Regions from separate parts of the Kitasatospora arboriphila genome, predicted to be linked through region 2. Evidence: riboswitches for the same ligand, from Rfam matches in the RefSeq annotation. Region 2 holds a riboswitch; the other holds the start of a gene.

Region 1 (3,390 bases), on a different contig from region 2:
GCGTGTACGGCGAGACCGTCCGGCTGCTGATCGACCACCAGCGGGCCGCCCGGCGGCTCAACGCCAAGCGGCAGGAACGGCTGCACGCCGAGGCGGAATGGCAGGGCGAACTGCTCGGGACGCTGCTGCGGCGGCCGCAGCTGCTGACCTGGCCCCGGCTCTACACGCTGCTGCTGCGGGCGGACGGGGTGGACACCGCGGACACCGACGCGGTGCGGGCCTGGCTGGACGGCTTCCGCGCCCTGGAGCCCGAGGACCGGGCGGCGGCGTACGCGGCCCTGGTCGACGGCGGCGCACTGGACCCGATGACCGGGGCGGACGCGGCACTCGGCTGGGGCGAGGCGCACCTGCTGTCGATCGGCATGGCGACGGACGGGGCGCGGCGGCTGCTGGAGTACGGGCTGATGCAGCGCAGCTACCGGAACCTGGCGGCGCTGACCGCGCAGGGCGAGCCGATGCCGTACGAGCTGCGGGGGGAGTTCGAGGACTTCGAGCAGGTCGTGGCGGACGTCGCGCTGTGGCTGTGCGGGCAGTGGACCGTCCCGGGGCTGCCGGCCCTGCTGCTCACCGACTACCCCGACCTGGCCCCCGAACCCGGCACCGCCGAACTGGAGGCCTACGCCGCAGCCCGCCAGGAGGAGCAATAGGGGCGCGCGGGGGCACCCGGGAAAGGACTTCTCAGGGCTGGACGCCGTGGGAGCGGAGCCAGCCGAGGGGGTCGACGGGGGCGCCGCCGGCGGGGCGGATCTCGAGGTGGAGGCGGGGGGTGGTGACGCTGCCGGTGGCGCCGACCGTGCCGAGGACGGTGCCGCGCTCGACCGGGCCGTCGGTGACCGCGAGCCGGTTGAGGTGGCAGTACCAGACCTCGGTGCCGTCGGGCAGGGTCTCGACGATCCGGTAGCCGTAGGAGCCGGCCCAGCCGGCCGAGGTGACGGTGCCGTTGCCGACGGCGGTGACCGGGGTGCCGGTGGCGGCCTGGAAGTCGAGGCCGGTGTGCAGGTGGGCCCAGTGGCCGCCGGGGCCGTACTGGGCGCCGAGGGTGTAGCCGGTGGTCGGCAGGGCGAGGGCGGTGGCCTCGACGGCGGCCTGGGCGGCGCGGCGGGCCTCGGCCTCCTGCGCGGCGGCGAGGCGGGCGGCCTCGTCGGCGGCGGTGCGGTGGTCGGCCTGCTGCTGGATGCGGGCGAAGAGGGCGAGGCCCGGGTCGGCGGAGTCGGCGGCCTGGTCGGGCGCGCTCACGGCGGGTTCGGCCGCGGCGGCCGGGCCGGGGGCGGCCGCGGTCATGCCGGCGGCGCCGAGGGTGGCGGCCACGGTGGCGGTGACGCCCAGCAGCGGGCTGCCGCCCCTGGTCTGCCGGGGCATCCGGTGGCGGGCCTGGTCGGCCTGCTCCCAGGGGTGGTCGAGGAGCTGGGTGGCTGCGGCGGTGGAGTCCGCCGAGTGCGTCGACGCCACGGGGGCGCACTCCTTTCCTTCCCTCGCCGACCGGGTTAGCTGACGGGTTCGGAGCAGGAAGGTCTCCTACGGCTGGGCCACCGGCCCGGCCGATTCACCCCAAGGAAGGTGGTTCCCCGGCTCCCGTGACCACCGGCGAAGGCAGCCGCGGGATTGAGCGACACGCGCACGGTGCCGTGTCGGTACGGCGTTGCCGACCGCGCTGCGTTATCAAACGTTAATGCTAGGCACGCCTTGATTCCAAGCGTCTGCGACGGTGGATTCGTAAGGGCTACGCGCAGGATGGGCGATTTGCCATAGATTGTGAATCCGCCCCTGACGGAGGGTGATCGCCCCCCTCGGGGTGAGTATCCGTACTCATGCGGGCCGGTGCCCGCTCCGGGACCCTGCAAGGCATGAGCGCACCGATGCAGTCCCGCACCACGGCCGCCTACTACGTGCAGGCCGTCCTGTCCTTCGCCCTCGCCACGGCCGCCCTGGCGATCGGGATCGCCCGCCTCCCGGTGGACGCCTGGATGCGCGCCTTCCTGGCGGTCGCCCTGCTGTACGTGATCACGTCCTCGTTCACGCTGGCCAAGGTGGTCCGCGACCGCCAGGACGCCGGCGAGCTGGTGTCCCGGGTGGACCAGGCCAGGCTGGACAAGCTGCTGGCCGAACACGACCCGTTCCGGGCCGACAACCTCTGAGCCCCCGCGGGCCCGGCCCGCGGCGGTCAGCCGGCGGAGGCGGCCCGGGCCTGCTTGGCGGCGAAGGTCTCGCCGCCGGCCGCCCAGTTCTCGGCCGGGATCTCCTCGACGACGACCCAGACCTTCTCCGGGTCCATGCCGGTCGCCCGGGCGTAGGCGGCGGTGAGCTCGCGGGCGATCTCGGCGCGCTGCTCCTCGGTGCGGCCGGCCAGCTGCTTGACGGTGATGAGGGGCATGACGCCTCCGGTCTCTCGGTTCCCGCGGTCGCCGAAAGCTACCGCAGCCGGCACGAGCCGCCGCGCCGCCCTTGACGGCTAAGGCTATTAGCCGTAGCTTTATGGCTACGGGCAATCAGCCGCGTCAGCGAGGCCAAGGAGGCCGGCCGTGAACGACACCCAGCACGCCCTGCAGACCCGCCACCTGGACGTCCCCGGCGGCCGCCTGGCGTACGACGACACCGAGCAGGGCACGGGCACCCCCGTCGTCCTGCTGCCCGGGATGCTCGACCTGCGGTCGGCCTACCGGCACCTGCACCCGCTGCTCACCGCCGCCGGACACCGGGTGGTCACCATGGACCTGCGCGGCATGGGCGAGTCCTCGGCCGCGTGGGACGACTACTCGCCGACCGCGATCGCCGGCGACGTCCGCGCCCTGCTCGACCACCTGGGCATCGACCGCGCCGTCCTGGTGGGCAGCTCGTACACCGGCGCCACCGTCGTCCGGGTCGCCGCGGACGCCCCGGAGCGGGTCGCCGGGATCGTCCTGGTCGACGCCTTCTTCGAGAACTTCCCGCCGAACCTGCTGCAGAAGGCCATGGTCGGCCTGCTCGCCCCGGCCGTCACCTGGTTCCCCGGGCTGTGGGGCGCCGCGCAGAAGTTCTACTTCCCGACCGCGCGGCCCGCGGACTTCGATGCCCAGCGGGCCCGGCTGGTCGCCGCGCTGAAGCAGCCGGGGCGCCGCCGGGCGGTCCGCGGCTACGTCCGCGGCGACTCCGCGCCGACCGGCTGGGGCGCGGACGTGCAGTGCCCGGCGCTGGTCGTCATGGGCAGCCGGGACCCGGACTTCCCCGACCCGGCGGCGCTCGCCGAGCGGCAGGCCTCGGCACTGCGGGGGCGTATGGTGATCATCGAGGGCGGCGGCCACTACCCGATGGCCGGGTACCCGCAGGCCACCGCCGACGCCCTGCTGCCCTTCCTGGCCGAAGTGAACGAGGTCGCCTGATGCCCCGGGCCGGACTGACCCCCGCCGCCGTCGT
Region 2 (3,390 bases):
CACGCCCTCGACGACGGTGCCGCGGGAGGTGTCGCCGAGCATGTGGAAGTGCAGGCCGTACCGGCCGAGCACGGGCTCGGTGACCGGCGAGCCGTTCCAGGTCTCCTTGCCCGGCTGCCGCGGGCCGAGCCAGCGCAGCGCGGCGTGCCGGACGTCGGCCCGGCGCGAGCTGGTCAGGTGGACGTGGGCACGGCCCTCGGCGGTGCCCTCGATCCGGACGCTGCGGGTCAGGTTGAGCACCTCGGCGCCGACCGCGACGCCGCCGCCGGCGGTCACCCGCGGGTGCGGGTGTGCCAGGGGTGCGGTCAGCGTGACGGTCTTGCCGTCGACCCGTCTGATCGTGCACAGATCGTACCGGGTGGAGAATTCGTCCTCGCTCGGGGGTCCGGTCGGCGTGACGGCCAGCTCGTCGCCCGCCCGCCAGCCGACGGGCGGCTCGGCCAGCCGCAGCTCGGTGTCGCCGGCCCGCAGCGCGGCGGCGGCGCGGACCCAGGCGGTCTTGGCGGCGCCGTCCAGCCGCAGGTAGCCGGTGCCGGTCACCCAGAGCCCGGTGTCCCCCTCCACCACCGTCATGCCGCCGCCGCGGAAGCTTTGTTCGTTTACGGACGGAAATCTCAGGGTGTGCACGGAGCCGTCCGCCGGGGCCAGCGCCAGGACGCCGCGGACCTCCACGGCGCCCGCGGAGGAGAGCGTGAGGCTGCGCCCGGGGGCGAAGACCAGCGAGCCGCCCGGCTCGACCACCAGGGAGCCGATCGACGCGTCGGCGTCCAGCAGGACGCGGTCGGCGATCCTGACGGCGCTCCTCACCCCGGGGACGGCGCCGCCCCAGCCCGCCGGGTCGGACCAGCGGCGGCCCGTCAGATCGACCGGGGAGGGCGAGGGGTCGACAGGAGCCGGGGCAGCCCGCGCATGCCCGGCAGAGGGCCCTCCGGAGGCCGCGGGGAGGGGCGTGGCCGCCGACGCCGGCGCGGCCGACGAGGCGAGCGCACGGCGGGCCAACTCGCCGCCGCCGACCGCGGCCGCGGCGGTGGAGATCCCGAGCCAGACGAGCATCCTGCGCCGGCCGACCCGGCGGTGCGGCGCCGGCCGTCGCGGCACTCCGCCGGACTCCGCCTCCCGGTGCTGCCCGTGGTGATCCATGAGCGGTCGACCCCTCCCCCGGGCCGTCGCCCGGCCCCCCGTCCTGAAGCATAAACAGGCCGGTTTTCCCGGAAGGGCCTTGCCGGAAATCGACAGAAGTCGATCACGAAAAGATCAAGGGGTCGATCATGGAATATACCAAGATCGGCTGTGACCGGCATCACACATGTTTGCGGTTTGAACTTAACTCTGTCTAATGTCCTCCCACGTTCGTGGTCACACGGACCCAGTTGGCCCGAACGCCGAGTCCTGCCGGCGGTCCGACTGGCAATGCGAAACGCACTTCGGCAGGGGCGGGGGAACCAGGTAAGTCGCCCGGGAGCGGTCCAGCACCGCTCCCCGGCTTGGGGTGAAGCCGCACGCGCGGAAACGGCGAGGGATCGCCGGATCCTGCGCGCGCGGCCGGGCAACTCCAGCCCGAATCCGACAGCTCACCTCGCAGGCGTGGGAGAGGAACGCTGCTTCATGCTGTCCATCAACTCCAAGCGCGGCCGCCGCATTCTCGCCACCACCGGCGTCGTCGGCATCGGCCTCAGCATCCCGTCGCTGGCCGCCGGCACCGCCTCCGCCGCCTCGGTCTCCACCTGGGACAAGGTCGCCCAGTGCGAGTCCTCCGGCGACTGGCACATCAACACCGGCAACGGCTTCTACGGCGGCCTCCAGTTCACCAACAGCACCTGGACCTCCTTCGGCGGCGGCAGCTACGCCTCCCGCGCCGACCTGGCCACCAAGGACCAGCAGATCGCCGTCGCCGAGAAGGTGCTGGCCGTCCAGGGCCCCGGCGCCTGGCCCGTCTGCTCCGTCAAGGCCGGCCTGACCAAGGGCGGTCCGGCCCCCGAGATCAACACCGGCGGCTCCGCCTCCACCCCGGCCCCGGCGGCCACCACCCCCGCCAAGCCGGCCGCCCCGGCCGCGCCGGCCGCGCCGGCCGCCTCCACCGGCTCGACCGCCTCCACCGGCACCTCGCAGGACGGCAAGGCCTGGCAGGGCCAGAAGTCCCGGCAGGGCCAGTGGAGCCACGGCGCCACCTACACCGTGCGGGCCGGCGACTGGCTGTCGACCATCGCCGAGCACAACCACGTCCAGGGCGGCTGGCAGAAGCTCTACGAGATCAACAAGTCGGTCCTGAAGAACGGTCCGCACACCATCTACCCGGGCCAGAAGCTGTCGCTGGGCACCCCCGCCAAGGCGTCCTCCACCCCGGCCCAGGCCGCCCCGGCCGCCGCCAAGCCGGCGACCACCGCGGTCAAGGCGAGCACCACCACCACGACCGCGCAGACCGCCACCGGCTCCAAGGCCGCCGCGGTCAACTTCGCGCTCTCCAAGGTGGGCCAGGCCTACATCTACGGCGGCACCGGCAACGGCGGCTGGGACTGCTCCGGCCTCACCCAGGCCGCGCTGCGCGCCGCGGGCATCTCCGTCCCGCGCGTCGCCGCCGACCAGGCCGACTACTCGACCCGCGTCTCGCTGGACAACCTGCAGCCGGGCGACCTGCTGTTCTGGTCCAACAACGGCAGCAACTCCGGCGTGCACCACGTCGCGCTCTACATCGGCGACGGCAAGTACGTCGAGGCCGCCAACCCGAGCGCCGGCGTCCGCGTCCAGACCATCGCCAACTGGGCCCCGGACTTCGCCGGCCGGGTCTGAACCGCCCCTCCCGGCGTCACACACGCCGGGGCAGGCGCCCGAAGCCGTACCTGGGTCCCTCGGCCCGGGCGCTCCTCTCCCCCTCCGCAGCCCCGGAGCGGCCTCCCGCCGCCCCGGGGCTGCGGCCTGCCCGCGCGGATAGGCTGACGCTCCCACGGAGTTGAGGAGCCGCCATGGCAGCGAAGGTCACCGTCACGCTGGACGCCGATCTGGCGATCGAGGTCATGCTGGCCGTCGGGGCGGGCAACCCGCAGGACGCGGTGGAGCTGATCGTCCGCGACTACCTGGCCCGCAGCCGCCGCACCGAGGCCCGCACCGGCGACGCCGCCGACGCCGAACGCACCACCCGCCCCCACCGCACCGTCGAAGAAGGCTGAGGCACACGCCCAGGGGGGATCAGCCGCCAGGGGCGCCGGGCCGACCACCAGGTGCCCCCACGCGCCCCTGGGTCGTTGCCCGCGCCCCTGAATGGTTGCCCCGCACTTCTGGGGGGTTGCCCCGCGCCCCTGGGCCCTGCCCCCGGAAACGCCCTGCGGCCCCGGAGAGAGGGCTCTCCGGGGCCGCAGGGGTGTGCCTCGGGCCCGTCGGGCCCGGTGGCGGGGT

What was found. Region 2 has a riboswitch for cyclic di-AMP ahead of ABD353_RS03095 (transglycosylase family protein). Riboswitches for the same ligand answer to the same signal wherever they lie in the genome.
Region 1: another riboswitch for cyclic di-AMP. It lies ahead of ABD353_RS38025 (M23 family metallopeptidase); the one in region 2 lies ahead of ABD353_RS03095 (transglycosylase family protein).

The regions. Positions count from the first base shown of each region.
Region 1 is NZ_BAAALD010000158.1:4,122-7,511, forward strand. Features, by position in the region: gene ABD353_RS38020 (hypothetical protein) at 1-647, shown strand, start outside; gene ABD353_RS38025 (M23 family metallopeptidase) at 679-1,449, opposite strand; cyclic di-AMP (ydaO/yuaA leader) riboswitch at 1,459-1,619, opposite strand; gene ABD353_RS38030 (YiaA/YiaB family inner membrane protein) at 1,845-2,135, shown strand; gene ABD353_RS38035 (tautomerase family protein) at 2,162-2,371, opposite strand; gene ABD353_RS38040 (alpha/beta fold hydrolase) at 2,520-3,356, shown strand; gene ABD353_RS38045 (TetR/AcrR family transcriptional regulator) at 3,356-3,390, shown strand, end outside.
Region 2 is NZ_BAAALD010000003.1:175,998-179,387, reverse strand. Features, by position in the region: gene ABD353_RS03105 (hypothetical protein) at 1-807, opposite strand, end outside; gene ABD353_RS03100 (hypothetical protein) at 950-1,135, shown strand; cyclic di-AMP (ydaO/yuaA leader) riboswitch at 1,402-1,600, shown strand; gene ABD353_RS03095 (transglycosylase family protein) at 1,585-2,787, shown strand; gene ABD353_RS03090 (hypothetical protein) at 2,961-3,164, shown strand; gene ABD353_RS03085 (LacI family DNA-binding transcriptional regulator) at 3,390-3,390, opposite strand, start outside.